Regions from separate parts of the Marinomonas vaga genome, predicted to be linked through region 1. Evidence: predicted binding sites of a transcription regulator. Region 1 holds the regulator's gene; each other region holds the start of a gene.
What was found. Region 1 encodes PhoB, which activates phosphate uptake and scavenging genes when phosphate is short. Its sites were predicted from a motif close to TGTCATANNNNTGTCANA; they were not measured.
Positions count from the first base shown of each region.

Region 2: the regulator PhoB is predicted to act here: its motif matches at 4,966-4,983, upstream of ACZ5DR_RS05115 (choice-of-anchor I family protein).
Region 3: the regulator PhoB is predicted to act here: its motif matches at 3,330-3,347, upstream of olsF (bifunctional ornithine lipid synthase OlsF).

Region 1 is NZ_AP043903.1:1,239,932-1,250,056, forward strand. It holds gene ACZ5DR_RS05770 (Hpt domain-containing protein) at 1-56, opposite strand, end outside; gene ACZ5DR_RS05775 (ATP-binding protein) at 61-1,851, opposite strand; gene ACZ5DR_RS05780 (putative pterin-binding protein) at 1,855-2,376, opposite strand; gene cysZ (sulfate transporter CysZ) at 2,603-3,373, shown strand; gene ACZ5DR_RS05790 (response regulator) at 3,383-4,207, shown strand; gene phoR (phosphate regulon sensor histidine kinase PhoR) at 4,247-5,602, opposite strand; gene phoB (phosphate regulon transcriptional regulator PhoB) at 5,609-6,304, opposite strand; gene ubiA (4-hydroxybenzoate octaprenyltransferase) at 6,386-7,240, opposite strand; gene ACZ5DR_RS05810 (chorismate--pyruvate lyase family protein) at 7,265-7,825, opposite strand; gene ACZ5DR_RS05815 (HDOD domain-containing protein) at 7,822-9,090, opposite strand; gene ACZ5DR_RS05820 (amino acid ABC transporter ATP-binding protein) at 9,193-9,972, opposite strand; gene ACZ5DR_RS05825 (amino acid ABC transporter permease) at 9,995-10,125, opposite strand, start outside.
Region 2 is NZ_AP043903.1:1,089,274-1,099,398, forward strand. It holds gene ilvC (ketol-acid reductoisomerase) at 1-1,178, opposite strand, end outside; gene ilvY (HTH-type transcriptional activator IlvY) at 1,378-2,253, shown strand; gene ACZ5DR_RS05110 (hypothetical protein) at 2,384-2,653, opposite strand; gene ACZ5DR_RS05115 (choice-of-anchor I family protein) at 3,153-4,877, opposite strand; gene ACZ5DR_RS05120 (hypothetical protein) at 5,044-6,006, opposite strand; gene ACZ5DR_RS05125 (Lrp/AsnC family transcriptional regulator) at 6,136-6,600, shown strand; gene ACZ5DR_RS05130 (methyl-accepting chemotaxis protein) at 6,750-8,621, shown strand; gene ACZ5DR_RS05135 (hypothetical protein) at 8,698-8,919, opposite strand; gene ACZ5DR_RS05140 (glutamine amidotransferase-related protein) at 9,054-9,764, opposite strand; gene ACZ5DR_RS05145 (ABC transporter permease subunit) at 9,793-10,125, opposite strand, start outside.
Region 3 is NZ_AP043903.1:667,056-677,180, forward strand. It holds gene ACZ5DR_RS03085 (NAD(P)/FAD-dependent oxidoreductase) at 1-282, opposite strand, end outside; gene ACZ5DR_RS03090 (SDR family NAD(P)-dependent oxidoreductase) at 300-1,055, opposite strand; gene ACZ5DR_RS03095 (nuclear transport factor 2 family protein) at 1,057-1,506, opposite strand; gene ACZ5DR_RS03100 (sigma-70 family RNA polymerase sigma factor) at 1,666-2,241, shown strand; gene ACZ5DR_RS03105 (ChrR family anti-sigma-E factor) at 2,247-2,951, shown strand; gene ACZ5DR_RS03110 (hypothetical protein) at 3,039-3,221, shown strand; gene olsF (bifunctional ornithine lipid synthase OlsF) at 3,386-5,110, shown strand; gene ACZ5DR_RS03120 (isoamylase early set domain-containing protein) at 5,478-5,783, shown strand; gene betB (betaine-aldehyde dehydrogenase) at 6,064-7,521, shown strand; gene betA (choline dehydrogenase) at 7,537-9,204, shown strand; gene ACZ5DR_RS03135 (zinc metallopeptidase) at 9,262-9,939, opposite strand; gene ACZ5DR_RS03140 (DNA-J related domain-containing protein) at 10,029-10,125, shown strand, end outside.

The DNA of each region.
Region 1 (10,125 bases):
GTCTCTTTCCCTAGAATACTAATCAAACTTTGTAGCTGGTCTGTGTCGATGGGCATAGCGCTACTCCTGCGGGGAAATAATTTTATCAAGTTGCGACTGAGTAATAGGGTACTGTAGCACCAGATGCACAGTAAGCTCCGGTAAAATATCAGCAATCTCTTCGGTGGCAATGATTTGAATGCCAGAAGCGGCGAGATAATGCACCGCTTGTATGCAATCGTTGTCCATCAAGCGTAAGTCGGTTAGTAACAGATAATGGAAGTCTTGTTTAGATCCGGTTAAGAAAGCCGTCTCATCTATCACTGTGACCTGCGTAAAGTGTGCCGCCAGCCCCTGTTCTAATGCGTGGGCGGCGAGGGCGTTGGATTCCAGTACCAATATTGCACTCTGCAGAGGCGCTCTCTCGATGGCGGGGGGAGCCGTATGTTCCCCAGTCCCCATAGGGATATTGATCCAGATTTCGGTCCCGCTATCACTGGCGCTGGAAAAGTGCAGCTCGCCCCCCATGGCACTGATTAAGCGATGACAAAAGGTCAGTCCAAGACCGATTAACTGAATCTGCTTTGCGATGGTATTGGCCGGATTGTGAGGGTTAATTCTGAGCCCTGTTTGCATGTCCTCTGGCAGGCCATAGCCTGTATCCCGAAGGGAAATCTGAATAACTTTTTGTGGTGTCTTGCCTGCTCCAAGGGTTTCTATAATCGGTAGAGTAGAGGGGCGAACTTGTAACACCACAGGGGAGTGTTTGGCATAGGGTAAAATCTGCGCCAGTAATGTTGATAGAATTTCGTGTAAACGCCCGTAATCTGTTTCCATATATTGAGGTAAACGAGGCTCCACTAGGCTGATCACTCGGCAATGGTGTTCTGTAAACTGGTTACTAAGGGACTCAAGGGTGTGCTCAATCTGCTGTCTTAGGCAGACCTTACTAGGCTGTAATACCATTTGATTGGACTCAATTAGAGTCAAATCCTGATAGCAGTCTATTTGGGTCAGGAGGTGATTACTCATACTGGCAGCATCGTTCAATCGACGTAAATCCTTTACGGATGTATGAGGAGAGGTCCCGTTTTGTACGCATAGACCAACTAGGGCAGTAATATTCGGCCGCAGTTCGTTGACAATACGAGCAATAACTTCGGTTTTCTCTTCTTGTACTGCTTCTACCCGGGCCTCTAAACGACGATTTCTGGCGAATATGAGCCTTTGGTCATGGGCCACTTTAAAGGCCATGAGCACTAACACTATGGTGGTGACAAAAAGACCTAGAGCAACGTTCTGGGTGTAGGTGAGTCGCTGTTCAAGAAGCTGGCGTTGCTCGCTGACGTACTCATTGGCTCCTTGGTTAACGATAAAAACAAAGTCTGAAATCTGACTGTCTAAGGATTTAAGCCGTTCAAGGATGATGGGGACCTGTGAAATGCGGCCTTGCTCAAGGTGTTCGATATTCAGGCTGATCAGTTCAAGCTCGCCAGTAATAATATTGAGCAGACGGACTGCTCGGCCATTGCCAAAGGTGCGGATATGGTTGCCGATCTCCCCCTGACGTAGGAGATCAACTCGGCTGAGCATGAGGTCGTACTGGAAATACCCTTGACCGTTTAAGGGCAGGTCGTCGGCAGAGAGATCTACCACATAATTCATTAAGCGATATGCCTGCAATTGCAGCTGCAGGGCGTTCCAGCGAGAGCTTTCAAACACTTGGCGAGCATTCAGCCTACTGCTGTCATTACTCATGGCAGAAAGGGTAAATGCTAACACTGAGAGCACAATGACACAGGCTGCCAAGCCAAATGTTAGCCAGCGCTGAAGTCGAGGTTTCCAAAGTCCTTTCTGGGGGCTAGATGCCACGTGTTACTCCTTTGAGTTGAAGACCTCTATGGATTGGATTTGCCAAATGGATCGACCATAGTAAGTTTCAGAACGTAATTCAGGGTAATCGTCAAAGTCATATACGACCATAAGTGGTCCTTTGGTACGCACCGACATGATCTCTTGGTTCTTGCTGTAGGCGATGATGGCGCCAAATTGTTGGAAGTCGCTGACCGGAATCTCGGTGATGTATTGGTTGAGAGCTGTGATTCGTAACATATCGCCCTCTGCGTCAACGGCTGCCAAAAGATCTATGGGATTAAATCCTTGGTAAGTCTGTACACCCTCATTCCATGGGTTATCTGTCGATACTTCATGGCTCGGAAGTGCCATGAGCATGTCTCGATCAAATACCATGCTGTCGCCTTGGTTAGTTTCGTCAATATTGCCCCCTAAGGTCAGAATAATTGGGCCTTTTGGTGCATTGAACTCTAAGGCGAAGCCCGTTACCGAGGTGGTCAATAATAGGAAAGTGAAAAACAGATGGCGTTTAAAAGTATTCATAGGAGTATCTTTCAGGTGTGCAAGGGTTCATGCCAAAGTGTATCAAATTTAACCTGAATACCTAGTGAAAAGCAGTGTGAGATACAAAAGCTTACTGATTGAGGCCAGATCGATTGCTTTGCTGTGTCGAAAATATTTGTTTTCTTTGCCCAGTCGATTAGACGAATATGGTTAAATATCCCAATTAGAAAACGTTCTTAATGCGCGATATGGAAGGTTCTACAACGTGATTACACACCCATTTTTGGCTGCAGGCTCCTTTATTAAGGCACTGCCTTTGTTATTTTCAAAACGCCTACGTTTATTTCTACTGGCTCCCATTCTAGCCAATATTGTTTTGATGGCCTTACTGTATATGGTTGCCCTCAATTATATGTCGACAGCAGTTGATGGCATGATGGGCTATATGCCGGAATGGCTGTCTTTCTTAAATTGGTTATTCTACTTAATCCTTAACATTGTGGTGGGGATCTTGCTTTTTTACAGCTTCTCCGTGGGGGTGAATATTCTGGCAGCCCCATTTATGGCATTTTTGGCAGAAAAGGTGGAAGAACAACAGACGGGAAAAGTCTTTGACGAAGCCATTACTGCAAAGAGCTTGATGCTGATTGCTGGTCGCAGTATCAAGCGAGAATTACAGAAGTTGATGTATTTCTTGCCTCGTTTCTTAGGGCTTCTATTGCTGTCCTTTGTTCCCCTTGTAAACGCTGTATCCCCAGTACTGTTGTTGCTGTTTTCTGCGTGGATGTTAGCGCTTCAATACATGGATTATTCTTTTGATAACAATAAAGTCAGCTTCTCTGAGATGCGGGCGTCATTACGTGAAAGACCGCTACTTTGTTGGACATTTGGTTTTATTGTCATGGTTGGTATTACCATACCTTTGCTAAATCTGTTTGTGATGCCTATCGCCGTGGTGGCGGCTACCTTGCTTTGGATCAAGCTGTATTCCAAGCGCTTTGTAAATTTTTCTGATTTGCTGTCGCAAACTAAATAGGATGCTAATTTGAAAATCCTCGTTGTCGATGACGCCTCGTTTACTCGAGATTTAATCAAGCGTACCGTACGCAAACGCTTCCCTGCTTGCACAGTGGAAGAAGCGGTGAACGGTCGAAAAGCCCAGAAAATGCTGGAGCAGATTCCTTTTGACATGGTGTTGTGTGATTGGGAGATGCCTGAAATGACGGGGGTTGAGCTATTGCAGTGGTGTCGCGAGCAGCCCCAGTACAAAAAGGAGACTTTACCGTTTGTGATGATCACCAGTCGGGGGGATAAGTCCCATGTCGTCGAAGCGGTGAAATCTGGGGTAACGGATTATCTGGGGAAGCCATTTTCACCGGATCAATTGATTCAAAAAGTGGTTTCGGCTGCAAAGAAACATGGTATCGAGAAAAAACTGGGCAGTGCTCCCGCTCCCGTTTCTGGTTCTGGGGGCACAGGTGGGGACTCTTTGAGCATTCTCACCAGTGGTGCGAAGTCAGTGCCCAGTCAAAAGGGCGGTATTATTCAACCCGAGGTGACCTCGAAAGATGTAAAAATCCCCAGCCTGGTGCGCTTTGCTGGTAAAGAGTTCCGCTGCATGGTGATTCATTTCTCAAAAACAGAAGCAACACTCTTGATCAAAAGTGACGATGTGATCCCAACGGTGCTAGATCAGGCGGTGCTAGATTTGTCTTTTGACAGTAAGGTCAACCGCTTGAATTATTATGTTCAAGCCATTGCTACCACAGAGAAGAAGCCTGATTCTGCGTTCTTAACAGTGACCTTGGCTTTGATTGATCAGGATCCAGAGAAAGAAGGTTTCATTCACCAGTTGTTTGAATCCTTGTAATTGAGGTACAAAAAAGCCGTCACACCAGACGGCTTTTTATTATCGATCTGCTGTGCTTTCAGCCTGATCAGATGAGGTGTCGGACGTCACAGCTGCCAGCAGCGCATCTTGACGTACTCGGTCAATTGGAAAGAAACAAGAGAAGGTGCTGCCAACGCTTGGCTGACTACGAATCTGTAGCTTGGCATTGTGGTGAATGAGTACATGTTTGACGATAGCGAGCCCTAATCCTGTGCCTCCAGTGCTAGAGCCACGACCTTTATCCACTCTGAAAAAGCGCTCTGTTAGACGAGGGATATAGCGCGGATCAATACCTAGCCCCTGATCTTCTACCGAAAATACCCCACTGTGCTCAGTTTTCTCCCACGTCACTTGGATTTTACCGCCATTGGGTGAGTACTTGATGGCATTTACAACCAAGTTAGAGAAAGCGCTGTAGAGCTCATTGGATGCCCCATAAATATAGCTGTTCTCTGGGATAGAAAAAGTCAGCGCATGCTGATCAGAGAGGATGGGTTGCGCAGTCTTATTAATAGTGTCGCAGATTTCATTCAAATTCAGCCACTGGTGATCTTCACGCTTATCATTGGTTTCTAAGCGGGATAACAGTAGTAGGTCTTCGATCAAGTGCTCCATCCGTTGGGATTGATCAGACATGCTGTCGACACCCCGTTGCATACTTGCAGGAAGACTGTCTTTAAACATAGAGAGGGTTTCGAGATAGCCTTTAATCACCGTGAGCGGTGTTTTTAACTCATGGGAAGCATTGGCCACAAAGTCTTTACGCATCTGCTCAAGCAGGTATAAACGGGTCACATCGCGCACAAAAATAAGGTGATCATTTTGATCGTAAAGGGTGGTTTGGACTTCCAAATACACGCCTTCTTTGGAGGGCGACTTGATCACTAACGGCTCCCCGAAACGCTTTTGTGAAAAGTAGCGATAGAACTCAGGATTACGCAGTATATTGGTGATGGGCTGACCTCGATCCACTGGACGCATCAGCCCGAGTAACAGACCTGCCGAATTATTCCACCACTCTAAGTTACCTTGGCTGTCGGCCATGATAACGCCTTCTTTTAAGGCGGCAGTGGAGTTCTCAATTCGATTAAGCGCTTGGCGCATACGGCGTTTGGATTTACGTTGCTTCTTCTGCAAGCGATACACCGCATCAAAGACTTCCCCCCAGATACCACTGGATTCCGGAGGGGCAGATTTCCCCGAACGTCGTAACCAAGATTGAAACAAGTACAGCTGATAAAGCTGCCAATAGAGAGACCCCAGCACATACAAAAGAGTTGTGGCTAGGGGATAGCCTATGACGAGGCCAATGGATAACACAGCCGCTAGACCACTTAGCCATGTTAAAATTGCCTTGCGCCAGATTTGTTTCATAAAGTCTTAGGCCGTACGTTTTGCCGAGAAGCGGTAACCCGTACCTCGGACAGTTTGGATCAAAAAGTCGTGGGAGTCGCCGATGGCTTTACGTAAGCGTCGGATGTGAACATCCACGGTACGCTCTTCAACGTAGACATTGCCACCCCAAACTTGATCAAGCAGTTGTGCTCGCGAATACGCCCGCTCTTGATGGGTCATCAAAAACTTCAGCAAGCGGTATTCTGTTGGCCCCATTTCAATTGGCGCAGTGCCGATTGAGACACGTTGGCTAATAGGGTCAAGCAACAGGCCTTCCACTTCGATTGGGTCATCAACACCTTGTGGGGTCGCACGACGTAATACCGCTTTCAAGCGAGCCACTAACTCACGGGGAGAGAAAGGCTTGGTGATGTAATCATCAGCGCCAACTTCTAGCCCTTGAATTTTATTGTCTTCTTCGCTTTTTGCTGTCAGCATGATCACTGGGATCTCTGCGGTGGTTGGATCTTTTTTCAAGCGGCGTGTTAGCTCGATACCACTGCCTCCAGGCATCATCCAATCACATAGGATTAGATCTGGACGGTGATCTACCACGATTTCGTGTGCTTGTTGGCTGTTTTCGGCTTCCATGTATTCGTAGCCAGCCATTTCTAGCGCGACAGCGATCATTTCGCGAATCGGCGCTTCATCATCGATAATTAGTACTTTTTTACCGGTCACAGGACATACCCTCATCTCAGGAACGGTAGATATTAAAGCGGTTTAATGTGACAGCTATGTTAAAATGTCACATCCGCCCTCTCAAATGTAATAGCTTAGAAGTATTCCTGCAAACAAACAGTAACCAACTCGGTTGTTATCAAGAAAGGACTTAAAGCAGGCTTGTCGATTCCGATCTTTGGCTTGTTGATACTGTAAATAGAATAACACCGCTGCGCCAACAATACTTAAGTAGTAAAGCCATCCCAGTTGCGCTAAAACGCCAATCCAAAGCATTAGGGATAAGGTCAGTCCTTGTAAAACAATAATGACAAACAAATCATATTGGCCAAATAGAATGGCGGTGGATTTAATGCCAATCTTAAGATCATCAGGGCGATCTGTCATAGCGTAATAGGTGTCGTAGGCGATGGTCCAGAAGCAGTTTGCGACAAACAACATCCAAAGCTCCATGTCTAACAAGCTGCCTCCCTGAGCGCTGTAAGCCATAGGGATGGCCCATGAAAATGCCAATCCTAAAAAAAGCTGGGGCAGATGCGTATAGCGTTTCATAAATGGATATAAAGCGGCCAAGAAAAGGCCAACAAAGGAGAGCAGAATCGTTTGCCTGTCGGTCATCAGCACGAGCACAAAACTCAGTAACGCTAATCCTGCAAACAGTCCTAGAGCCTCCTTCTCCGACACTCGACCTGATGGAAGAGGGCGGTTTTTTGTACGCTCTACGTGTCCATCCACTTTGCGGTCAGCGTAGTCGTTAATGACACAGCCAGCGGAGCGCATGGCAAAGACACCCAGCACAAAGATGATAATAAGGTGCCATTCAGGCCAGCCATCCGCAGCGAGCCATAATGCCCACAAGGTGGGCCACATGAGTAGCAATGAACCAATAGGGCGGTTAAAACGGGTGAGATCCGCGTAATCTTTAAGTTTACTCATACTTTCCGTTGTTAGATTGATTGACTAAAAGCGCCCAGCGAGGCTCGTGAACTTGCCTATACTAGGATAAAACGCCTCGTTCACCAAAATCCCTGGACCAAATTCCATAAAGATAGAGCGGCGAGCCCAGAGTGCATCAGGGCACTCTTTTAGAATGCCAGCGGGTAATTGTGCCACTTCTATTGGACTGCGCTTGAGAGCGCCCGATCGGTACACGTAACCCCCCAAGGGACGATTCTTCAGGTAAGGTAAGTAGCGCCAAGAGCCACGTAGGGAACGTGCGGGCATAATAGAGCGAGCATAGACCACGGGGATGTCATCAACATGAAGCACAACGGTGCGGATTCTTGCCACTTCCCGATCTTTTAGGCCCAGCCGAAGCCGCTCTCGGGGCGTTGGAACCCCCCAGCGTTCTTCTAAAAGTTCAACCTTGAGTTGCCCGGCACATCTCAGTTTTGCTGTGATGGACTGATCTGTGGCGAGCCAAGGGTAGATGGACTTAGGAATATTCGAACGTTGTAACCGTTGAATCCGGTGCCAGCGATAGTCTAACTGCTGAGCAACCTTTGCATTCATTGAAGTCATTTATTGCCGCTTATCAGTTCGACCATTTTGGCAAGTTCTTTGGAGGATCCCATGACCTTGCTGTAACAGGCCTGGACATCTTCTACAGTGAGTCCCAAATCACTTAGCAGCGTTTGATTAAGTGATGACTCTTCGAACAACTGATGGGATAAGCACAGCAGATTCGCGATAGCATGATGTTCACCACGATATTCCGGCGTGCGGCTGTAGCGAATGCCTGTGTAGATGCCTGCCGGAAGCTGCCAATGTTTCAGTAACCAAGCTCCTAATTGCTCTTTGGTGAAGCGTAGAGTCTGCATCTCTACTACGTCTGCACTTAAATGGGCATTGGCTTCGATATAGCGGGACAAAATACCAAAATGGGGAGGCAGTACCACAGCGATGGCTAGATAACCAAAGTTGTGTAACAGTCCGGCTAAGTAGGCATGCCCTAATCTTGGACGCTTGCCGGAAGGCATTTTACGCACCAGCTCTTCCATGAGTACTGCGTGGGACACAGCACCGAACCAAAAATCTTCATAGTGACGCGGGCCATCTTCAGGTAACTGGAAGGCACTGCCCATGGATAACCCCAGCGCTAAGTTCATTACCATGTCGAACCCGAGCACTCGAATAATGGCATCTTCCACAGACTCTATTTCGCCTTTTACTCCGTAGTAAGGAGAGGTTGCCCAGCTGATGACCTGGGCCGACAGGGCTGGATCTAGGCTAATCACATCGCACAATTCATCAGTACCGGCTTTTTCGTTAGCACACAGCTGGATAATACGATGGGAGGACGCAGGTAGCGGTGGAATTTCTAAGGTCTCTTCAAGGCGCTGCTTCAATCGCACCGATTGAAACTTGCCCAATGCTTTGAACATCTGTTCCGCATCGCTTTCTAAGTCTTTGGCTGGCGTTGGAATCTCACATACAGGAATAGCAAGCGTTTCATAACGCGTTAATGGGCCCTGAAACCGCTCTTTGAACTCTGCTAGTGTCAGTGATTTATAACTTTGGGAGGCGCTACCCCGTAGGTCAATGAGTTCGCTTTCGAGCAGTGACTTATCGATTAAAGTCGGACAGACATTAGGCTTTATAAGAGGGTCACCATCTACATTGTAGTTGGCTACAGGATCAAAGCGACGCTTTGTTAAACGAGACAAAGCGGCCATATCTAACATGCTATCGAAGGGGAAGATAACCTGCATTTTGCCCGTGTGGTCGGCAAGGTGCACGATCCTCACTTTGGTTGTATTCGTCGATTCGACTGGCTGCTCAGACACAAAAAATCCTTTATAAAGACCAATGACTTATATTAGGCCATTATAAACAACAAAAAAGCCCCGTCAGGGGCTTTTTGTATCGAATGCCAAAAAATCTTGATTTTAGTGGTTCAAAATCTGGCTTAAGAACAGTTGTGTACGATCATGTTGTGGGTTCTCGAAGAACTCATGAGGCGTGTTCGCTTCAACGATTTCACCCGCATCCATAAACACAACTCGGTCGGCAACGGTTTTCGCAAAGCCCATTTCGTGTGTCACACACACCATGGTCATGCCTTCATCGGCCAACTGAATCATAACGTCCAATACTTCCTTGATCATCTCAGGGTCAAGTGCCGACGTTGGCTCATCGAACAACATGATGCGTGGTTTCATACACAGACCACGAGCGATGGCCACACGCTGTTGCTGACCACCTGAAAGCTGCCCTGGGTATTTACCGGCTTGGTTCGCGATTTTAACACGCTCCAAGTAATGCATCGCCATTTCTTCCGCTTCTTTCTTAGGTGTTTTACGTACCCAGATTGGCGCAAGAGTCAGGTTTTCAAGGATGGTCAAATGCGGGAACAAGTTAAAGTGTTGGAACACCATGCCCACATCTTTACGGATCGCTTCGATGTTTTTCAGGTTGTCATTCATTTCAATGCCATCCACTAAGATAGAGCCTTTTTGGTGCTCCTCTAGGCGGTTGATACAACGAGTCATGGTCGACTTGCCTGAACCAGAAGGTCCACAGACAACGATACGCTCGCCTTTTTTAACACTGAAGTTGATGTTTTTCAGTACGTGGAATTCACCGTACCACTTGTTTACATCGTTAAACTCGATGATTGCGCTTTCGCCCTGTTCTAGTTGGGCGAGTGCCATATTTCTATCTGTCATGTTAAGGCCTCAAATTCTCTTATTAATTCCGCTTGTGTCCAGTATCTAACTTACGCTCAACCGCCATGGAGTAGCGGGACATACCGAAGCAGATAGCCCAATAAACAAAGCCTGCGAAGGCGTAACCTTCCGTCGTCGTGCCGAGCCAGTTGG
Region 2 (10,125 bases), 150 kb from region 1:
TCGTGTAGAGACTCGTAGTAAGCAGATTCAGCGATGATGCCTGCAGCAGTCATTGTTTCGAATGCTAGCTCAACGCCCGCTTTAACCATTGCTACCATCAAGATACCGTTGTCGAAGAACTCTTGCTCAGAGATTTCTACGTCACCAGCAGGTGTTTTCTCGAAGTTGGTTTCAGCAGTGTCTGCACGCCATTGAAGCAAGTTTTTGTCATCGTTCGCCCAGTCTTCCATCATCACGCGAGAGAAAGTACCGTCGATGATGTCATCTTGGTGCTTGTTGTATAGAGGGCGCATGATCACTTTCAATTCTTCAGAAAGATCGAATGCTTTGATCTTAGCTGGGTTAGAAAGACGATCTAGCATGTTTGTCACGCCGCCGTATTTCAATGCTTCAGTGATAGTTTCCCAGCCGTACTGGATCAACTTAGATGCGTAACCTGCGTCGATGCCTTCTTCAACCATTTTGTCGAAGCAAAGGATAGAACCTGTTTGCAACATACCACAAAGGATCGTTTGCTCACCCATCAAGTCAGACTTAACTTCCGCGATGAAAGAAGACATTAGAACGCCTGCTTTGTGGCCGCCAGTACCTACTGCGTAAGCTTTTGCTAGTGCAAGACCTTCGCCTTTAGGATCGTTGTCTTCGTGAACAGCGATAAGTGTTGGAACACCGAAGCCACGAACGTATTCAGCACGTACTTCAGAACCAGGACACTTAGGAGCAACCATGATTACTGTTAGGTCGTCACGGATTTGCATGCCTTCTTCAACGATGTTGAAACCGTGAGAGTAAGATAGGCAAGCGCCTTCTTTCATAAGAGGCATAACCGCTTTCACTACAGAAGTGTGCTGCTTATCTGGAGTCAGGTTAAGAACCACGTCAGCCGTTGGGATTAGGTCTTCGTAAGTACCAACAATGAAGCCGTTTTCAGTTGCGTTTTTCCAAGACTGACGCTTCTGCTCGATTGCTTCAGGACGTAGCGCGTAAGACACGTCTAGACCAGAGTCACGTAGGTTAAGACCTTGGTTAAGACCTTGTGCACCACAACCTACTACTACCATTTTTTTGCCTTTAAGCGCTTCTACGCCATCAGCAAATTCTGAACTATCCATAAAACGACATTTTGCTAGTTGAGCTAGTTGCTCACGTAGCGGCAAAGTATTGAAGTAGTTAGCCATGGTTAACACATCCTAAATTTTTATGATTAAAGTACCGACATCAAAACATGCCGATATTAAAAATGGGTGACACAGCCACACATCTAAAACGATGTATCCTGCGAGTGGGAGTAAATGTATACCCCAAGGAATCTTTCGTAAATTGATATATTTGCAATATAACGTCCCATTTTTTGCAAAACAGGGTTATGCTTGAACAATGAACATCAAAACCCTAAAACATTTCCTCGCCTTAGCGGACAGTTTGCACTTTGGCCGTGCCAGTGAAGACTGCAATATCAGCATCTCCGCCCTGTCCCGCAACATCCGCCATTTGGAGGAAGAAGTGGGTGTGCCCCTATTTAATCGGGACAATCGTACCGTCGCCCTTACCAAAGAAGGCCAGCGATTTTTAAAGTACGCTCGAGAAACCAGCAGCCAGTGGAACTTGATTCGCCACGAATTAACCGACAACTCAGGTCAGCTCAGTGGTGAGATCAGCATTTACTGCTCAGTGACCGCCAGCTACAGCTTCTTATTTGAACTGCTCAACCGCTTTCGCCAAGTGCATCCCCACATCGAGATCAAGCTCCACACCGGCGATCCAGACAAAGCCATTACGCGCATACTAGACGGAGTCGAAGAAATCACCATCGCCGCCCGCCCCGTGTCCATGCACAAGGGATTGGCCTTCACCCCGATCACCAAATCCCCATTAGTCTTTATTGCTCCTGTGGAACAACAACCCAACGTTCCCACTACCTCCCCAGCTTCTATTAGCGACTGGGAGCGGGTGCCCATGATTCTGTCTGAAGGAGGGGTTTCACGGATTCGAGTGGATGACTGGTTTAACGACAAGAACATCACCCCCAATATCTACGCCCAAGTGGCGGGTAACGAGGCCATCGTGAGTATGGTGAGCTTGGGATTTGGGATTGGTGTGGTGCCGAAAATCGTACTCGACAACAGCCCGCTGATGGATCGGGTGCAGATCCTAGATGTGCAACCTGAGCTAGAGCCCTATGACATTGGCTTGTTTACGCTGAAGAAGAGCTTGAAAAACCCGCTTGTGGAAGCGTTTTGGGCGCTGGTTTGATGGCTCTCTTCCATGCTCATCAATACTTTTACCTTTTCAAACGCAGAAAGCCCCAGTCTTTCGACCAGGGCTTTCTGGGGAATCATTTCAGAATGAGCTGGGATTAAACCCTAGCCTCAATACCTAATGATTAGTTAGCAGAGTTTAGACGGTTGAACTCGTCTTGTAGCTCGCTAGTTTTCTCGTTGTATACCGCTTCTTTTTGAGAGAAGGTCATTGCGTGGTCAAAGGTTACCTCGTCTGCTTGGTAGCCCATTGTTTCAAGCTGAGTTGACAGTGCTTCGTAACCTGCTTTGGCTTCGCGTAGATCTTCGGATGCATTATTGTCATTAGCAAAAGCAGAAGTTGATAGACCAGCGATTGCTAGAGTAGATAGTGCAATTGAAGTTAGCTTTTTCATGGTAAACCTCCTAAGGGTTTTGAAATTTTTAAATGCGTTGTGTTTCGCGTTTCGATGGATTCAATATTAGAGGCTTTTTGAGATAACAAAAGAGCTCAAAAGTCCGTTTCAAAGTTCTTTCATCAAGCACAAAAAATGTACACTAACTGGCCAATTCCCTAGGAAAGTTGCATGTACTTAATAAAAGCTGACGCATTTCGACGTTATTTCAAAAATTGCTCAAAACTGTACTCAGTCAACACGATTTCGAGGGGCATTAGAGAGGTTTGAAAGCCATTTCTCTAACATAATCGTTTAGAAAAACAGCCAAGTCACAGACAAAAACGTGCTTTTTAAATTTTTCGCATTCACATTTGAAATCGATAAATGCGATCAGTACTGATCGAAAAGGTTGATTAAATCGGCTTCTTAGCCAATTTTGGTACTAAAAAAGCCGCCCAACTCAGTTGGGCGGCTTAATGTTAAAAGGCTGTTTGTACTCAAGCAGCGTTTTATCGGGCTATTTAATCTCGTAAACAGAGGTCGTACCGCTCACTTCATTACCCACGATCAATAGAGGCTTGCCATTTGAGCTGTCGCTGGCAGAGACAAACTTAAAGCCCTCAGGCCCAAGGTCTCCTGCTGCGGCACCCACTTCTGCAGGGTCCAGAGTTAGGTCACGATCATTAACATAATTCACAAAGATCGGCGCACTCGGAGTGGTGATGTCATACATCATGATGCCACCCATACGCTCTAAACCGATGAAAGCGTAATGCTTGCCATCGATTTCACCCACGGTAATAGCTTCTGGCTCTGGGCCTTTGGCGTCACTGCGGCCGTCTGGGTCGTGTTCCCCATTGTCATTATTGAAGTTAATGCCGTAACGCTGGGCGGTGATCTGTTCAAACTGATCCCCAGAATCAAATACCAGGGTGCCATCTTCCGCATCCCAGATTGAGAAAGAGCGTGCACCGTACACATACAGAGCTTCGAACGCCCCATCATTGTCTGTGTCACCAAGCTTGGAAGTCACTTTCAAACGACCAATGGCATCGTCTGTTTGCAATGTTGCAGCATTGGGGAAGGCGGTCGCATCAAGGGTAAGGTCTTCCACACGGAATTCTTCCATGTTTAGGTTAAGAGGGTCTCCTGCAAAATCGACTGAACCATCCGTCTGTTCTGTGCCCCAATCCGCACGGGAATCCCCTTCGTTTGCCGTCACAAAATAATCCTTGCCGCCTATCGTGTAGGTTGCAATGGAATCCGGCTGATACATGCCATAGACAGGCCAATTAGCAATGTTTACCTTGTCGTCCTTATCGCTGGCATCAAAGCCGTTACCGGAGACATTGTGATCTTTAAAACCTAATGCGAAGATTTTAGACACGGTCGCGGTATCAATGTCCACCACAGCTACGGCGTTCGCTTCTTGCATGCTCACGTAGGCGGTTTTGGAGTCTGCTGACACCGCAACGTATTCAGGCTCTAAGTCTTCTGCAACCGTGCTTGGACGAACGGCTTTGCCATTAGCGTCCACAATGGTGCCAAACACTCGCACATCCTTTGGTAGCTCATGGTGACGCGTTCCGCCCACATTAAACTCTTCAAAGGTCGCAGAGGACAAGGTGAAATCAGTAGTATCAATGATGTCCACACGACCTTCTGGGTCCATTTGGTAATCCGTTGGCTCCCCTTCAACCGCCACTACAGCGTGGCGACCATCTGGGGTAAAGGTCACCATGTCTGGTAAAGACCCAGAGTCCACCACACTGGCCACAGAAAGATCCGTAAGATCGAGGAAGACGACCCAACCCGCATCCGTTTTAGTGCCCGCTTCCACTGCAACCGCAGCCAGGTCTTCGTGTACCGCGATGCTGTTTGCCGCTCCTACTTGCGAGGTGCTGCGGATAGCAGCTTTCGCAGACACCACCATGGATTGAACGTCTAGGGTTTGAGTCAATCGCAGGTTCGTCATATCCGATGCATCAAACACATCCACTTGGCCGATGTTCGCGTTCACGGTGAAAATACGCTGACGAGATTTGTCAAACGCTACGATCTCTGCCGCACTTTCATCAAAACCACGACTGTCAGAGCGCCCGATACGCTCAATGCCTGACACAACCTGTGTAGCGGTACTAGAAGAAGAGGAAGAGCTATTCGATTCACAGCCAACCAGTGCTGCCATTGCTAGCCCTAACGCCACGGGTTTTAACGCCCAACCAATCTTCTGCGAATTCATGACATCTCCGATCATTAAGTTAATTAAAAAAGTTCGGAGCAGACTACTGATCGTATATGACTAACCTGTAACAAATTTTTGACCGGCGTGTGACAGTTCTGTGATCACCGCGGCACCCGTTGGACTGGCTCACCGCGGATTATGGTTTGAGAAACATTTAAGCCTATTAAAGAACTGGCGTTTCTTTGGGTTGCTCCTCCAAACGGCGCTGTAGATAGGACCAACGGGCCAAGATCCCGATCACTACTAAGGCAAAGACAAAACGCGCCCAAAGGATACCGGACAGATCAGCCCCCAGCAGTAGGATCAACATGGTGTCTTCTATGATGCTGTGACACAGGCCCAAAAAGCCCATGGTTAAAAAGATATCTTTGCGGCTAAGGCGACCGGACTCTGCTTCCTTGATCAATAAACCCGCGCCAAAGGTCAGACCTAACACCACCCCGATCACAGCAACATTGGCCGCCGATTTACCAATCCCCAACATGCGCAAAATGGGGAATAGCAAGGTATGGATTAAACGCTCAATGCCCAAGGCACGTAGCAAGCGCAATAAGCTCATCAAGGCGAAAATCACAAAGTAGATATACGCTAAGGTTTTGATCTGGCTGATGCCCCATCCAACAAAGCTATCATCGACCGCGGCCGTTGGCTGCCATAGCATCTGAGACGGTTGCTGTAGCCATTGAAACTGGCTGTACACCAGATTGAGTAAACCACCGAGAACCAAAGCACCACCAAACCTTAAAGCAATGGTGACACGCCAACTCACACCCATACGCTTGGCCACCGCGCCTTCTACGGGTAGCGAATGCGCTAGCAGGGTCATCGCCCCCAGCACGGTCACTTGCGCCACACTAAGAGGCTCAGACAAACCCAAATTAAAAAACACCAACATGCCCGTGTAGATATTGGTCAGCATCATGGTCGCCAGCACAATGCCCAAATCATCGGGCAAGCCCACCACCTGCATCACAGGTGACAACACATGCCCTAATAAAGTCACGCCGCCCACCATTTCCAGCACCTTCACGATCAATAGGGCTGGCACCATCACCTTTAACAGCAGCCAATACACGCTGGCGGCTTGCTTCCCTAAGGCTCCCACTTCCTTTACTAACGACATCATAACTGGCCTATTTCTATGAGCTGATTGAAGCGTCTATTCTAGAAGGTTGACGAAAAATAATGTCATATTTAAAACTCAATTCTTTTCATATAATTTGTTTATTCACTATCAAACAAAATTAAATTAACCATGACAGAATTAGATCGCATCGACCGAAACATTTTGACGTTACTGCAAGCAGATTGCAGCGTGACCAATGTGCAACTGTCGGAACAAGTGGGTCTGTCTCCCCCGGCCTGCCTAAAACGGGTCAAACGCCTAACAGAAGAAGGCTATATCACACGCCAAGTAGCCCTAGTGGCCCCTCAGAAGCTTGGCTCTATGCTGCACATGGTGGTGGAAGTCTTTATGGAACGGGATCACAAGCAGCTGTTTCAGGACTTCGCTAAAAAGGTTCAAGCCACCCCAGAAGTGAAACAAAGTTACCAAGTGACAGGTGAGGTCGATTTCGTCCTGATCGTCATGGTGAAAGACATGGAAGCCTACGAAACACTTTGCGATAGGCTACTCTACAGCCATCCCAACGTGCGCAAATTTCGCACCTTGATTTCCATGAAACGGGACAAATTTGAAACCTCAGTAGAGGTGAGGTAAGCATATCTCAGACATCGAACCCTTGCAGATTAATGGTACTGAAATGAAGGTTTTTTATTTTAAATTAGTAATTCCTACTATACTAATAATTCCCCTACGGGCATGATAAAATTTCCTAATAATCAGCACTTTCCATTTGTGGAGCCTCCATGCGTTTTAGTCATAAAGTCGTTGCGACGTCATCGCTATTGTTAGCCTTGACCGTTGGTTTACTGAGCGTCCAACAGTTACTCACTGTGCGGTCAGAAGTCGAAGGTTTAGTCAAAGTCAGCCTGAAGGAAATGGTTGTCGGGGTAGGGAATACAATCAGCGCAGAACTGTCCAACAAAAGCGCCTTGGCGCAAAGCATGACAGAAAGCATTGAACTCAATCCTAATGACCGAACTTACGTCAAACAATTGCTGGAACAACCAGCCATTAAGAACAGCTTCCTAGCCATCGGACTAGGGTATGAATCCGATGCGGTTGTGGTAGAAAACGATGATGGCTGGGAGCCTGACGCGAGCTACGACCCACGTAAGCGCCCTTGGTACATGGATGCCAAACGTGAACGCACGCAAATTTTCACAGCACCTTATGTGGATGTCTCCACCAAGCAAACCATTATCTCCATCGGTAACCCCGTCATGGAAGGCAATCGGTTTGTGGGCGCCATGTTCTATGACTTAGAGCTAGGCGGGCTATCAGAGCTAGCCAACTCTGTGAATATTTTCGATGCGGGCTACCTGTTTCTCGTGACAGACCAAGGCCAAGTCATTGCGCATCCTAACGCAGACAGTAACGGCAAAAACTTCTCTGAAGTACTGCCTTCGGTGTCCCTAAAAGAAGGCCTGCAACAACTTAAACTGAATGGTGATAACAGCCTCGTCAGTATTACCCGTGAGCCAAGCCAAAACTGGTACGTCATCGCTGTCGTAGATGAAGATAAAGCCTTCTCAGCGATCGCCAAACTGCGCACCAATGCGATTATTTTTGGCGTACTAGGCATTCTCATCAGCGTGATTGTTATGACCCTACTGATCAAAACCCTATTGCGTCCTCTTGGGGAGCTGAATGCTGCCATTCAAGACGTTGCCACGGGTAGAGGCGACCTGACAAAACGCATTACCCCAAGCAATACACCGGAGTTTGCGGAACTGGCCAACGGCTTCAATCAATTTGCTGCCAGTTTGCAGGAGCGCATTACGCACCTAAAACTACTGGGAGATGAAGTGGCCGCCAGCGGCGCACAAACCGTCAGCAGCTCACGCCAATCCTCTCAAGCCATGGAAGACCAACTAAAAGAGTTGGAAATGCTCGCCACTGCGATCCATGAAATGTCCTTGGCTTCTAACGAAGTGGCTGAGAATGCACAACGGGCGTCGGAATCCGCCAACGAAGTAGACCGCACAACCATTGAGGGCTCTTCTGTGGTCAGCGAGACCGCTAAATCGATTGATGCCCTATCTGATCGAATCGATCAAGCTGTGGAGCAAGTGAAAGGCCTAGAGCACGCCACCAGTAACATCGAGACGATTCTTGCGGTCATCAACGAAATCGCAGACCAAACCAACCTGCTCGCCTTGAACGCAGCCATTGAAGCGGCTCGTGCAGGCGAATCTGGTCGCGGCTTCGCCGTGGTGGCAGATGAAGTGCGTACCCTTGCCCAACGAACCCAAGAATCGACTACCGAAATCCGCGGCATGATTGAGCAACTACAAAATGGCTCAGCGGCTGTGTCCCATGCCATGACAGAGAGCCGCAATACGGCTGTAAAAGCCGTCGAAAATGCCCAACAAGCCGATGCTGCCCTAGACCGTATTCGTCAATCGATCGAACAAATCAGCGATATGAATGCGCAAATTGCCTCCGCGGCACAAGAGCAAAGCCATGTGGCAGAAGAGATCAATCAAAATGCTGTGAAGATCAAAACCCTGTCCACATCCGTGGTCGAGCTGGCCCAAGACTCCAGTGACGCCATGGCAAAACAGCGTTCCCATACGGAATCACAGAAAGACATCTTGGATCGCTTCAAAGTGTAACCGTCCCACGCAACCAAAAAAGCCAGCGACTTTAGCTGGCTTTTTTTGTCTTCACTTAACAAAGAGCGACTCACCCCTAATCATCGTCCTGCATGGCAATGGAAGCATGCCCCGCGGATAAGTTCGCCAGTTTTGCAGCAATGCTAGACGCCTCAGCATCGGTCAAAGGAACGGACGCATCCTGTGGAGCAAATACATACGTATCGGACACCCCATCAAACTCAATCTTACCCAGAATGCGACCGCTATCACTCAAGCAATCAAGCGCCTGCTGAGCCGGAAAAAACAACACCATCATCCACCTACTTAAAACCATTGCTAATGGCCATCGATAATAGAGGTAGGGATGTTTAGGATCAATGAAAGGATTCAGCTCCCACAACAGCCGCCTATCAGCCGCATCAGACTTAATGTGGGAGCGGATTCAAAGCCCTAGGCGCGGGCTTTGAGGAATTGGCCAATCCAAGCCATTAAAGACTGGTTGTGAATGGTTTCTTGGGCCACGCTTTGGCGAGCTTTTTCAGCCACGTCAGGGGGCAAGGTCACCCCATCATATAGGTCGATTAGCTCGTTCTCGTAAACCTTGGAAAACTCAGGGTGTCCTTGGAAGGTCAGAATACGATCTTGGTAAATCAGTCCCGCATGCTGGCAGAAATTGCTGGTTAGGAAAGTCGTCATTTTGGCTGGTTTTTCAAGCACTTGGTCTTGGTGAAAAGCACAAAAAGCAATGTCTTTCACCGCTGGTAAGGTAGGGATGTCTTCCACCACTTGGTAATGGTGAACCCCAACGCCCCAACCGCCATCAAACTTCGCCACTCGACCACCCAAGGCACGGGCAATGACCTGATGACCAAAGCAGATACCCACCAACACTTGTCCGTTAGCATCCACTTCACGAATGAAGTCGCACAGCTTAATGATCCATGGGTCGTCCCCGTAGGCATCGGATTTGGAACCCGTGATCAACCAGCCATCGCAGGCTTGGGTGCTCTCTGGGAACTCATCCAAGCGCACATCGAAAATTTCAAACGACAACTCAGGCTCTAAGGCGCCGATCTGCTGGGCAAACATCTCGCCATAGGTTGGGTACTGGGAGCGCAATGCATCCGGAGTAATACCTGCCGCAAGAATACCAATCTTCATTTACTTCTTCCTTCTAACAATGGGCCGATCACGGCCCATGGAAACGGTTTTGACGGCGCATGATGACAATCGCCGCGATGACAGCAATGGATACCGCCAAGATCATCAAGGTGGCTAGAGCATTGATCTCAGGCGTCACCCCTAGGCGCACTTTCGAGAAGATCACCATAGGCAAAGTGGAGTTGCCTGGCCCAGAGACAAAGCTGGCGATCACCAGATCATCCAGCGATAAGGTAAACGACAACAACCAACCAGACAATATGGCGGGTGCAATCAAGGGTAAGGTGATCAAGAAGAACAAGGACACCGGTTTAGCCCCTAGGTCCATGGCCGCTTCTTCTAAGGTTTCATCCAAGGACGA
Region 3 (10,125 bases), 570 kb from region 1:
TAATCCAGTACGCTGACAACTGACACTGAAGCTCATCTCGGTCGGTTTGGTTGTGACCCCTAACTCTTCCATCAGACGGATAAAATTAGGGTAAGTCCAGTCATTGTAAACAATGAAGCCAGTGTCCACTTTAATGACAGAATCACCGTCTTTTACGTCTTTTGTAGCCGTGTGTCCGCCAATGCGAGAGTCACGCTCAAACACTGTGATTGAATGTTGTTTATTGAGTAAATATGCCGCGGTCAAGCCCGCGATTCCTGTACCGATAACAGCTATGTCCATGAAGTTTTTTTCCTATTCTATGAACCAGTACGAGCATTTCGCTTAAACCAAAGATGGGGCATCCAGCGAGATAACGCCAGTACTGCGGTCAATCGTTTAGGGAATGCGTATTCAAATACACGTTTTTCAATGGCTTTTACGATCCGTTCACTGGCCTCGTCAGACGACATGATGAAAGGCATATCAAAATCGTTTTTTTGTGTCAGGGGTGTATCCACAAAACCGGGAAGAATGCAGGTCACAGCAATATCATCTGGCGCCAAATCTAAGCGCAAAGAAGCCATCAAATAGCGCACTGCAGCTTTGCTCGCACCATAGGCTTCCGAACGAATAAAAGGCGCTTGAACCGCTTGGGAGCTGACTCCCACCAAATGCGCATTGGGTGTCTCTTTTAATAATGGTAAACAGACACGTACGGAACGCACCACTCCCATGTAATTCACTTCATTGACCCGCTCAAACAAGGACCAATCCGGATCATCCATGTTTAAGTATTCGCACGTCCCTGCATTCAAAATGGCGCAATCTAAACGTGATGTGAGTTCCGCAAGACGCTGGCTGACGACACTGACTTGCTCTTCATCGGCCACATCAAACGCTAAAAATTCCAACTGTTCAGGATACCTCTTCGATAATTCAGCCAGCTGCCCCTCTTTACGAGCCGAAGCGATGACCTTAAACCCCTTATGAAGGTAAGTTTGAGCAAGACTGTACCCCAGACCTGAACTGGCCCCCGTAATCCAAACTGTTTTTTGGCTAGGCTCCACTGTCACCTTAATCCTCCGTGCTTAAATTCTGTTTGAGTCGCTTTACCGCCCACCCCAATACAGGCACATGCTCGTAAATCATTTGCCCCATGTCGTAGACATCCTCATGGAAATAGATGCGTTCACCAAATTGAACTTGAGACATACCACGAACGACGATGGTTTCTTTACCAAGCTTTGGGTGCCGAAAATACATATTCCACTTGATGTATGCGGTATCTTTCCCGACCATCTGGTCGAGAAATTCAAAACGCCCACTTTCGACGTTTTCACACATAGCCGATAAGTAAGCATGCAACTCAGCCAACCCCGTGATCTGATGAACTGGGTCCTTGAACTTAATATTGGCAGAGTAAACATCCGCAATAGAATCCAATCGAGGATTCTTCACATCCTTGTAGAAGGATTTAAAACGCTCAATGAGCGCTAAATTTTCCTCCGAAGCGGCTTGATACATAGTTAATTACCCTTAGCGATAAATGGTGTTACCTTGTTCCTATAACTACGCTTAAAAAAAACGATCAGATCACTGATCCAATGACATAGCTCAGTGCGTATACTTACTGAGCGGAATACCTCCACTCACCAAGCTACCAGTGCACGTTTGGAGCAAAGGATGAATACAGTTTCTGATACGACGATAGAAACATCTCTACTAACTGATATTGAACGGGTCGCGAACAATCGTGACACTCAGGCATTAACACGTCTGTTTGATCACTATGCTCCCCGTGTCAGAGCGTTTTGTCTTGCGTCGCATCCAGGATCTAATTTGATGGCTGACGACATTGCTCAAGAAGTGATGATTCGCCTATGGAATAAAGCACATCTTTATAACCCATCTTCAGCATCACTGAATACTTGGGTTTTCACTATCGCTCGAAACGCCCGTATTGATTACATGCGTAAAAATGGACGCTATCAAAGCGACATCGATCCGGAGAGCTTTTGGAGTGAGATGGTGGATGAAAGTGCCGATCCGTTCAGGGAAGCACAACAGAAGCGCGATGAAACTCGCATTCGGGAGGGGCTCATGCAGCTCCCCAGTGACCAACGCCAAGTATTGTCGAAGGTATATTTAGAAGGTAAAAGCCATTCTGAAGCTTCCGAAGAACTTGGATTGCCGTTAGGCACTGTCAAATCTCGTGTGCGTCTCGCATTAAACAAGTTATCCGTTTTTATTAAGAGGTAGTCGTTATGCTTTGCTACCATCCATCTTTAGACATGTTAGTTGACTATTCGTCTGGTGCCCTGGCGCTGCCACATGCTTTAGCCGTGTCTGCTCATTTGGATCAATGCGCCGAGTGTCGCGAACAACTTAAACGTCTCAATACGCTTGGGGCAGAACTCTTTTCTGAGCAGCCAACCAGTGCTTCTGATAGCCAGTTGTCAGCCCTAAAAGCCAATGTGCTAGAAGCCATTCAAGGGCAAACAGAGGTCTCAGCTAAGACAGAAGTTACTCAAGCTTCTGAGCTTAATGAAACCCTTAAAGACATTCCTGCTTCGCTACGTCGCTTGATTCCAAAAGGCTTCGATAGCCTAAGTTGGATGAGTCTCACACCGTCATTCAAGTTGGCGATGCTCAGCAGTGAACCCGGTGGTGCCCAAGTGGCTTTATCGCGTATCAAAGCCGGTGCGCACATGCCTACCCATACTCACACTGGCAACGAAATTACGCTGGTTTTGACAGGAGCCTTCTCCGATGAAGAAGGGGTCTATCGTCGCGGAGATTTCATCTGTCGTAACGATGATGACAAGCATAAGCCTCGGGTTACCAAAGACGCGGAATGTATTTGTTTGATCGTTCTCGATGCGCCCATCGAGTTCACCGGATGGCTGACTCGATTCTTGAACCCCATCATGCGTCGTTTCCATCCGAACAATACCCCAGCCGAGGCATAGATCGTCTAAAAAATAAACTCAAGCCAGGGAAGGCGAAATTTGATATGATCACAGATACATCAATTGAAAAGAATAAGGGAACAGATTATGGCGACTAAGAAGAAGCAACCAGCAGCGGTGGAAACCTCTGACTCAATTGCTAAACAAATGGAAGAGTTTTTATCCCGTGGCGGCCAAATCGAACAAATCGATTCTGGCGTCAGTGGACAAACCAATTTCAAGGGATCTCGCCACATCACGCTCGGTAACAGCAAGCCGAAAGCTGAGTAAGCCGACTCTCTAAGATCTTAACAAGCCGACCTCCTGAGTCGGCTTTTTTATACCCATTTGCCACAAGCGATCCGCTGTCATCAAGCCTACATAAAAGCGTCACCGACTTGTCATGTACTAGTCATAGCCTATTCATTAGATGATACAGGCTAACGGAGCGCATCGTGCTACAAGTCGAACAACTGATTGCAGACAAATCCCCTCAATTCTTTGAAAAAAGCCCCTTAATAACCAAGCCCACATTGAGTTTGTTAAAGCGGCTGTTTCATGAATCCGAAGTCAACGATTTTCTGGAGCATAACGGTGACTGCATCGGTTTTGAATTCATCGACCGAGTACTGGATCATTTCAACTTTGGCTATCAAGTCAGCCAAGTGGACCGCCGCAATATTCCAGCGGTGGGGCGAACTCTAATCGTCGCCAACCATCCTCTTGGGGCACTTGACGGCCTCGCTATACTGCGCCTAATCGGCGAGATTCGCACGGATGTCAAAATCGTTGCCAACGACTTACTGCTAGGATTCGATGCTTTAAAAGGATTGGTTCTGCCAGTGGACAATATCGGCGGTAAAACTGGGCGCTCACAACTAAAAGCCATCATGGATTGTCTACATAGGGAAGAAGCAGTCATCATCTTCCCTGCTGGGGAAGTCTCTCGACTGTCTCCAAGCGGAGTAAAAGACCTAGCTTGGAACTCAAGCTACTTAAAGATCGCCCAAAAAACCAATAGCCCTCTTTTACCTGTGCATATTGGTGGCCGAAACTCCATGCTGTTTTACACCAGCTCATGGATCTATCGCCCCCTGTCTACGGTTCAACTGGCCAATGAAATGTTCCGCCAGCGAAATCGTCGCATTCCTATGCAAGTGGGCCAACCTATTCCAATTCAAGAATTGGCGCGTTTACCCTTAAGCACCAAAGAAAAGAACAAACTGGTTAAGCGCCATCTTTACCGTATTGCCAAGGGTCGTAAACCGCTTCTTAAAACAGAAAAAACCGTTTCTCACCCACAAAACCGCCAACAACTGAAAGCAGAGCTCAAACGAGCGGAGCACCTGGGCAGTACCAAGGACAATAAACAAATCTATCTTGTAGACTACGAACACGACTCTAGTTTGATGCAAGAGATCGGTCGCTTACGGGAAGTTGCTTTTCGTAAAGTGGGGGAAGGGACTGGTGAGAAAAAAGATTTAGACAAATATGATCAATACTATCGCCATCTAATTCTTTGGGATGAAGACGAGCTTGAAATCGTCGGGGCCTACCGAATTGGCGAAGTCTACAAATACCTGCAGGCGGATCAGGATCAAACCATCTACAGCGCAAGCTTATTTAGTTACAGCTGTGATATGGAGCCCTATTTTATGCAAGGCATTGAATTAGGACGCAGTTTTGTACAACCCAAATACTGGGGCAAACGTAGCCTTGACTATCTTTGGTATGGCATTGGCGCTTATTTGGTGCGCCACCCAGAAGTGCGTTTCATGTTCGGCCCTGTCAGTCTGAGTGGTAATGTGCCAGACATTGCCAAAGATATGATCGTCTACTTCTACCGTACCTATTTCTCTGATCCTGAGTATTTGGCCTCCTCCTACACTCCCTACCGTATCTCTGTAGACAACCAAGCCCTAATGAAAAGCTATTTCGTCGGCAACAACTACGAAGAGGATTTTCGTACCCTGAAAGAGCAATTAGGCAATGTAGGAGCTGCTGTACCGACTTTATTTAAACAGTACAGCGAGCTGTGTGAAGACGATGGCGTACGCTTCTTAGATTTCGGCGTAGATGCTGACTTTGGCTACTGCATCGATGGACTCGTACTTGTCGACCTAAACAAAGTCAAAGACAGCAAGCGTAAGCGCTACTTGGAAGCAAACGCCGAGCACTAATGGCGATGATGATCATGGTGTTTACCATGGTCATGGTGCTTGATGTACCACAGGTAAGAAAGTTTCGCGACGAACGCGACAGCGAGAACAATGAGAACAATGTGAGCAAATTCCATAAGGGTCACCTCTTATTGTTTTTTGATGTTCACCATGAAGTTTAGCGTCAGGCGCTAGAATATTGTGCATATTTTAAACAAAACGCCCTCATATTTAGCGTTTTTAGTATGTTGATTAAGTTATAACGCCAAAAACAACCCGAACTTGGGGATAAAACCATGTTTTATCCCCATTGGCGTGAGACTTGCTTTGCATCTTTCAGGTGTTCATAACTTCTACACCCATTCATACCAGACTCAAGGAGCTGAAGATGATTGAAAAGACCTACTTAAAAACCAAGCCTGAATGCAAAGTGAAATTTGCGCTACCAGCAGACGCTCTAAATGGAGCGAAGAATGTCGCCTTGGTAGGAGATTTCAACAACTGGGATGAGACAGCCACGTTAATGCGTAAGCAGAAGACAGGTGTGTTCGCCTCGACTATTAACCTAGAAAAAGACAAGCAGTATCAGTTTCGATACCTTGTTGACGGTACCACTTGGGTCAATGATGAAAGTGCGGACGCCTATATTCCGAGCCCTGTCAGTCATGACCAAAACTGCGTGATCGACATTTAATCCATAAGCGTTCGACCTACTTTTGCAAAAGCCCTGATGCCTCACTAATCAGGGCTTTGTTGCGCCTGAAAGAAACATTTTTAAGCCCCAAAAGCGTCTACTTCACCCTCAAAATTTATCCGTTTTAACCGAAGGTGGTGTCAAAACCACTTAATTTCTGTACAATTGGTTTTTATTAAACGCGCGTTTAATAAAAATTAAATGCCGATCATTTAGTTAACGACACGCGCTAAACTTTTAACACACAGCACATACGCTGATCGATTCTGAGAGGTGAAACATGGCACATAAGCAGCAATACATTCACGGCCGCTACCTTGCATCAACGACGGGTGAAACCTTCGAGACACTGAACCCAGCAACAGGTGAAGTACTTGCAACCATAGAACTTGCAGGGGAAAAAGAACTGCAAGCAGCCATCGACTCTGCCAAGAAAGGTCAGCAAGAATGGGCTGCCATGAGCGGTGTTGAACGTGGACGTATCCTTAAACGTGCAGCGGATCTGCTACGTCAATACAACGATGAAATCGCCGCCTTGGAAGTACAAGACACAGGCAAGCCGATGCAAGAAGCCATGGTTGTTGATATTCAAACCGGTGCAGATGTAATCGAATACTACGCAGGCCTTGCAGATAAAATCCAAGGGGATTTCCAAGACCTAGACGCAGACAGCTTCTACTACACTCGCCGTGAGCCCCTAGGCATTTGTGCGGGTATCGGTGCCTGGAACTACCCAGTGCAGATCGCTTGTTGGAAATCCGGTCCAGCCCTAGCCGCTGGTAACGCAATGATTTTCAAACCTTCTGAAGAAACCCCTCTGACCGCTTACCGTCTTGCGGAAGTTTTCACCGAAGCGGGTCTTCCTGATGGCGTATTCAACGTGGTTCAAGGGGACGCTCGTACAGGTCAGCTCATCACAAATCACCCTGAAATCGACAAAGTTTCTTTCACTGGTGAAGTAGGTACTGGCAAAAAAGTCATGTCCGCTGCCGCCTCTTCTCTAAAAGAAGTGACCATGGAACTTGGCGGTAAGTCTCCGCTAATCATTTTCCCAGACATGCCCGTCGACCAAGCGGTTTCTGGTGCCATGTTGGCAAACTTCTACACCCAAGGTGAAGTGTGCACCAACGGCACTCGCGTATTCGTTCACGAAGACATGCTAGAGGCTTTCACAAAAGAGCTGAAAGCCCGCACTGAAGCCATGATCATCGGTGATCCGATGGACATGAATACCCAAGTCGGCTCGCTCATCAACAAAGACCATATGGAAAAAGTGCTTGGCTACATTACGGCAGCTCAAGAAGCGGGTGCCACACTGCTGTGTGGTGGCGAGCAATACACTGCTAATGGTTGCGAAAAAGGGGCTTTCGTTGCTCCAACGGTCTTCACAGATTGCACCGATGATATGCCACAGGTACGTGACGAAATCTTCGGACCTGTCATGTCAGTATTAAGCTTCAACGATGAGGCGGATGTGATTCGCCGCGCTAACGACACAAAATACGGCCTTGCAGCAGGCGTCTTCACCAAAGACATCAGCCGTGCACATCGCGTCATCAAACAGCTAGAAGCGGGTATTTGCTGGATCAACACTTGGGGCGCTTCTCCGGCTGAAATGCCAGTCGGTGGCTACAAAGAGTCCGGTGTCGGTCGTGAAAACGGTCTTGAAACTCTGCGCCAATACACTCAAGTGAAGAGTGTGCTGGTTTCTATGACAGATATTCCTAGCCCTTACTAACGGAGGATCCGAGCGATGGTCAACGAACAGTTTGATTACATCATTGTTGGGGCGGGCTCAGCTGGCTGTGTGCTAGCCGATCGCCTAACTGAAAGCGGTGAACACAAGGTTCTACTGGTAGAAATGGGAGGCTCTGACAAAAATATCTTTATTCAGATGCCAACCGCACTGTCCTACCCAATGAACACAGATAAATTCGCATGGCAGTTTCATACGGACAAAGAAGACGGTCTAGACGGCCGTGAAATGCACTGTCCTCGAGGCAAAGTACTGGGCGGCTCTTCCTCCATCAATGGCATGGTGTATGTACGTGGCCATGCATGCGACTTTGATGAATGGGAAGAAAACGGTGCAGCTGGTTGGAACTACCAAACGGTACTACCTTACTTCAAACGTGCTGAAACATGGCGCGATGGAGAAGACACTTACCGAGGCGGTTCTGGCCCATTGTCGACCAACAACGGCAATGACATGCGCCTAAACCCACTTTACCAAGCTTTTATCAATGCTGGGGAAGAAGCAGGGTACGGTCAAACGGAAGACTACAATGGCTACCGTCAAGAAGGCTTTGGCCCTATGCACATGACGGTAAAAGATGGCGTGCGTGCGTCCACATCTAATGCTTACCTACGCCGTGCAATGAAGCGCCCAAATTTGACCGTACGAACGGGTGTTCTGAGTAACAAGGTTGTGGTGCAAAACAAGGTAGCGATTGGTCTTGAGTACAGCCATAACGGCGTTGACGCCACAGCGACCGCATCAAAAGAAGTCATCTTGAGCGCTGGCTCTATCGGCTCACCCACTTTGCTACAACGTTCAGGCATTGGCCCTAAAGACGTACTAGAAAAAGCCAAGGTTCCATTGGTGCACGAGTTGCCTGGGGTCGGAGAGAACCTGCAAGACCATTTGGAAGTCTACTTCCAATACTGGTGTAAAAAGCCTGTGACCTTAAACAGCAAGCTGGGACTCATCAGCAAAGGCATGATCGGTGCTCGATGGATTCTTTTTAAAGACGGTCTTGGGGCAACTAACCACTTTGAATCTTGTGGCTTTATCCGCTCTCGTGCGGGTCTAAAAGCCCCCAACATTCAATACCACTTCCTACCTGCTGCCATGCGCTATGACGGCCAAGCAGCTGTGGATGGTCATGGTTTCCAAGTACATGTGGGCCCCAACAAACCAGAGAGCCGCGGTAAAGTATGGATCGAATCCAACGATCCAGCGGCACAGCCACGCATTGTGTTCAACTACATCAGCACGGAACAGGACAAACAAGATTGGCGCGACACCATTCGTCTTACCCGTGAGCTGCTTCAGCAATCCGCATTGGACGAGTTCCGTGGTGAAGAAATTCAACCAGGAATGGACGTGCAAACCGATGAACAAATTGATCGTTGGGTAAAAGACAACGTAGAGAGTGCTTACCACCCATCTTGTACTTGTAAAATGGGTTCAGATGACGACCCTATGGCCGTTCTGGATGCAGAATGCCGCGTACGAGGTATTGAGCAACTACGAGTGGTGGATTCCTCCATCTTCCCAACCATCACCAACGGCAATCTAAACGCACCAACTATCATGGTTGCGGAGCGTGCTGCAGACATGATCCTTGGCAAATCATTGCTACCAGCTGCCGATGCGCCTGTTTGGATTCACCCAGAGTTCGAAACGAAACAACGCTAACCACCTCGTTAGGTTGATTCCGCTTGGCCCCTTTATGGGGCCTTTTTTATGCAATCATTATCGTCTTGGCAACCGCCAGAACAACAGAATATTGGTTAGGGCTGACGCCACGTAGGTCATGGCGCAGGCCGTAAGGATTTTGCGCACTTTAGGGATATCTTGACTGGGCAGGTAGCGCCCTTTTCTCAAGATAGGCAGCGCTTTGTTAAAGCTCGCATCCCATTCCTCTGGCAAAATGGCCAGCTGGATAAAGACCGTCATCAGCCCCAAGGTCCCCACCACCAGCACATGCAATAAAGGCGTATAAGGCAAGCGCAACACGGCACTCAAGATCGGCCATGCAAACAACATAATCGCAGCAAGTCGCTGTAACACCATCGCTGCTGGTAAATACCGGGTACGCAGACGCGCCACGGTTTCATTACGATGATGAGCAATGGCATGCCCTACTTCATGGGCCGCCACGGCGACGGCGGTTAAAGAACGTTCGTTTAATACATAGGGACTTAGGCGAACCTTTCGCTCCAAGATATCGTAATGATCCTTACCCTCTGGCGCAGCTTCTACGGTGACACCTTCCAGCTCATATTTCTGGATTAGATGCACCGCTAATTCCCCTCCCGTCCCCGGTAAATCGGTACGTGGCGCACGATATCGCTTAAGTATGTGTTTTACCCATAGTTGTGGACCAAAAAAAAGCACTAACACCACAACCAATAACAGTACATAAATCATTAAACGCCCCACTAACGAATAAATTAGGCCTCATTTTTTGACCCAGAAGAGGACCCGCCCTACACTGAATTCAAAGCACGGAGCCAACTATGCGAAACCCACTGATCCCAAACATTTTAGCGCTTCTACGGGAACATCCAGAAGGAATCTCGGAGTACACCTTGCTAAAAGCACTAAAATCGGAAC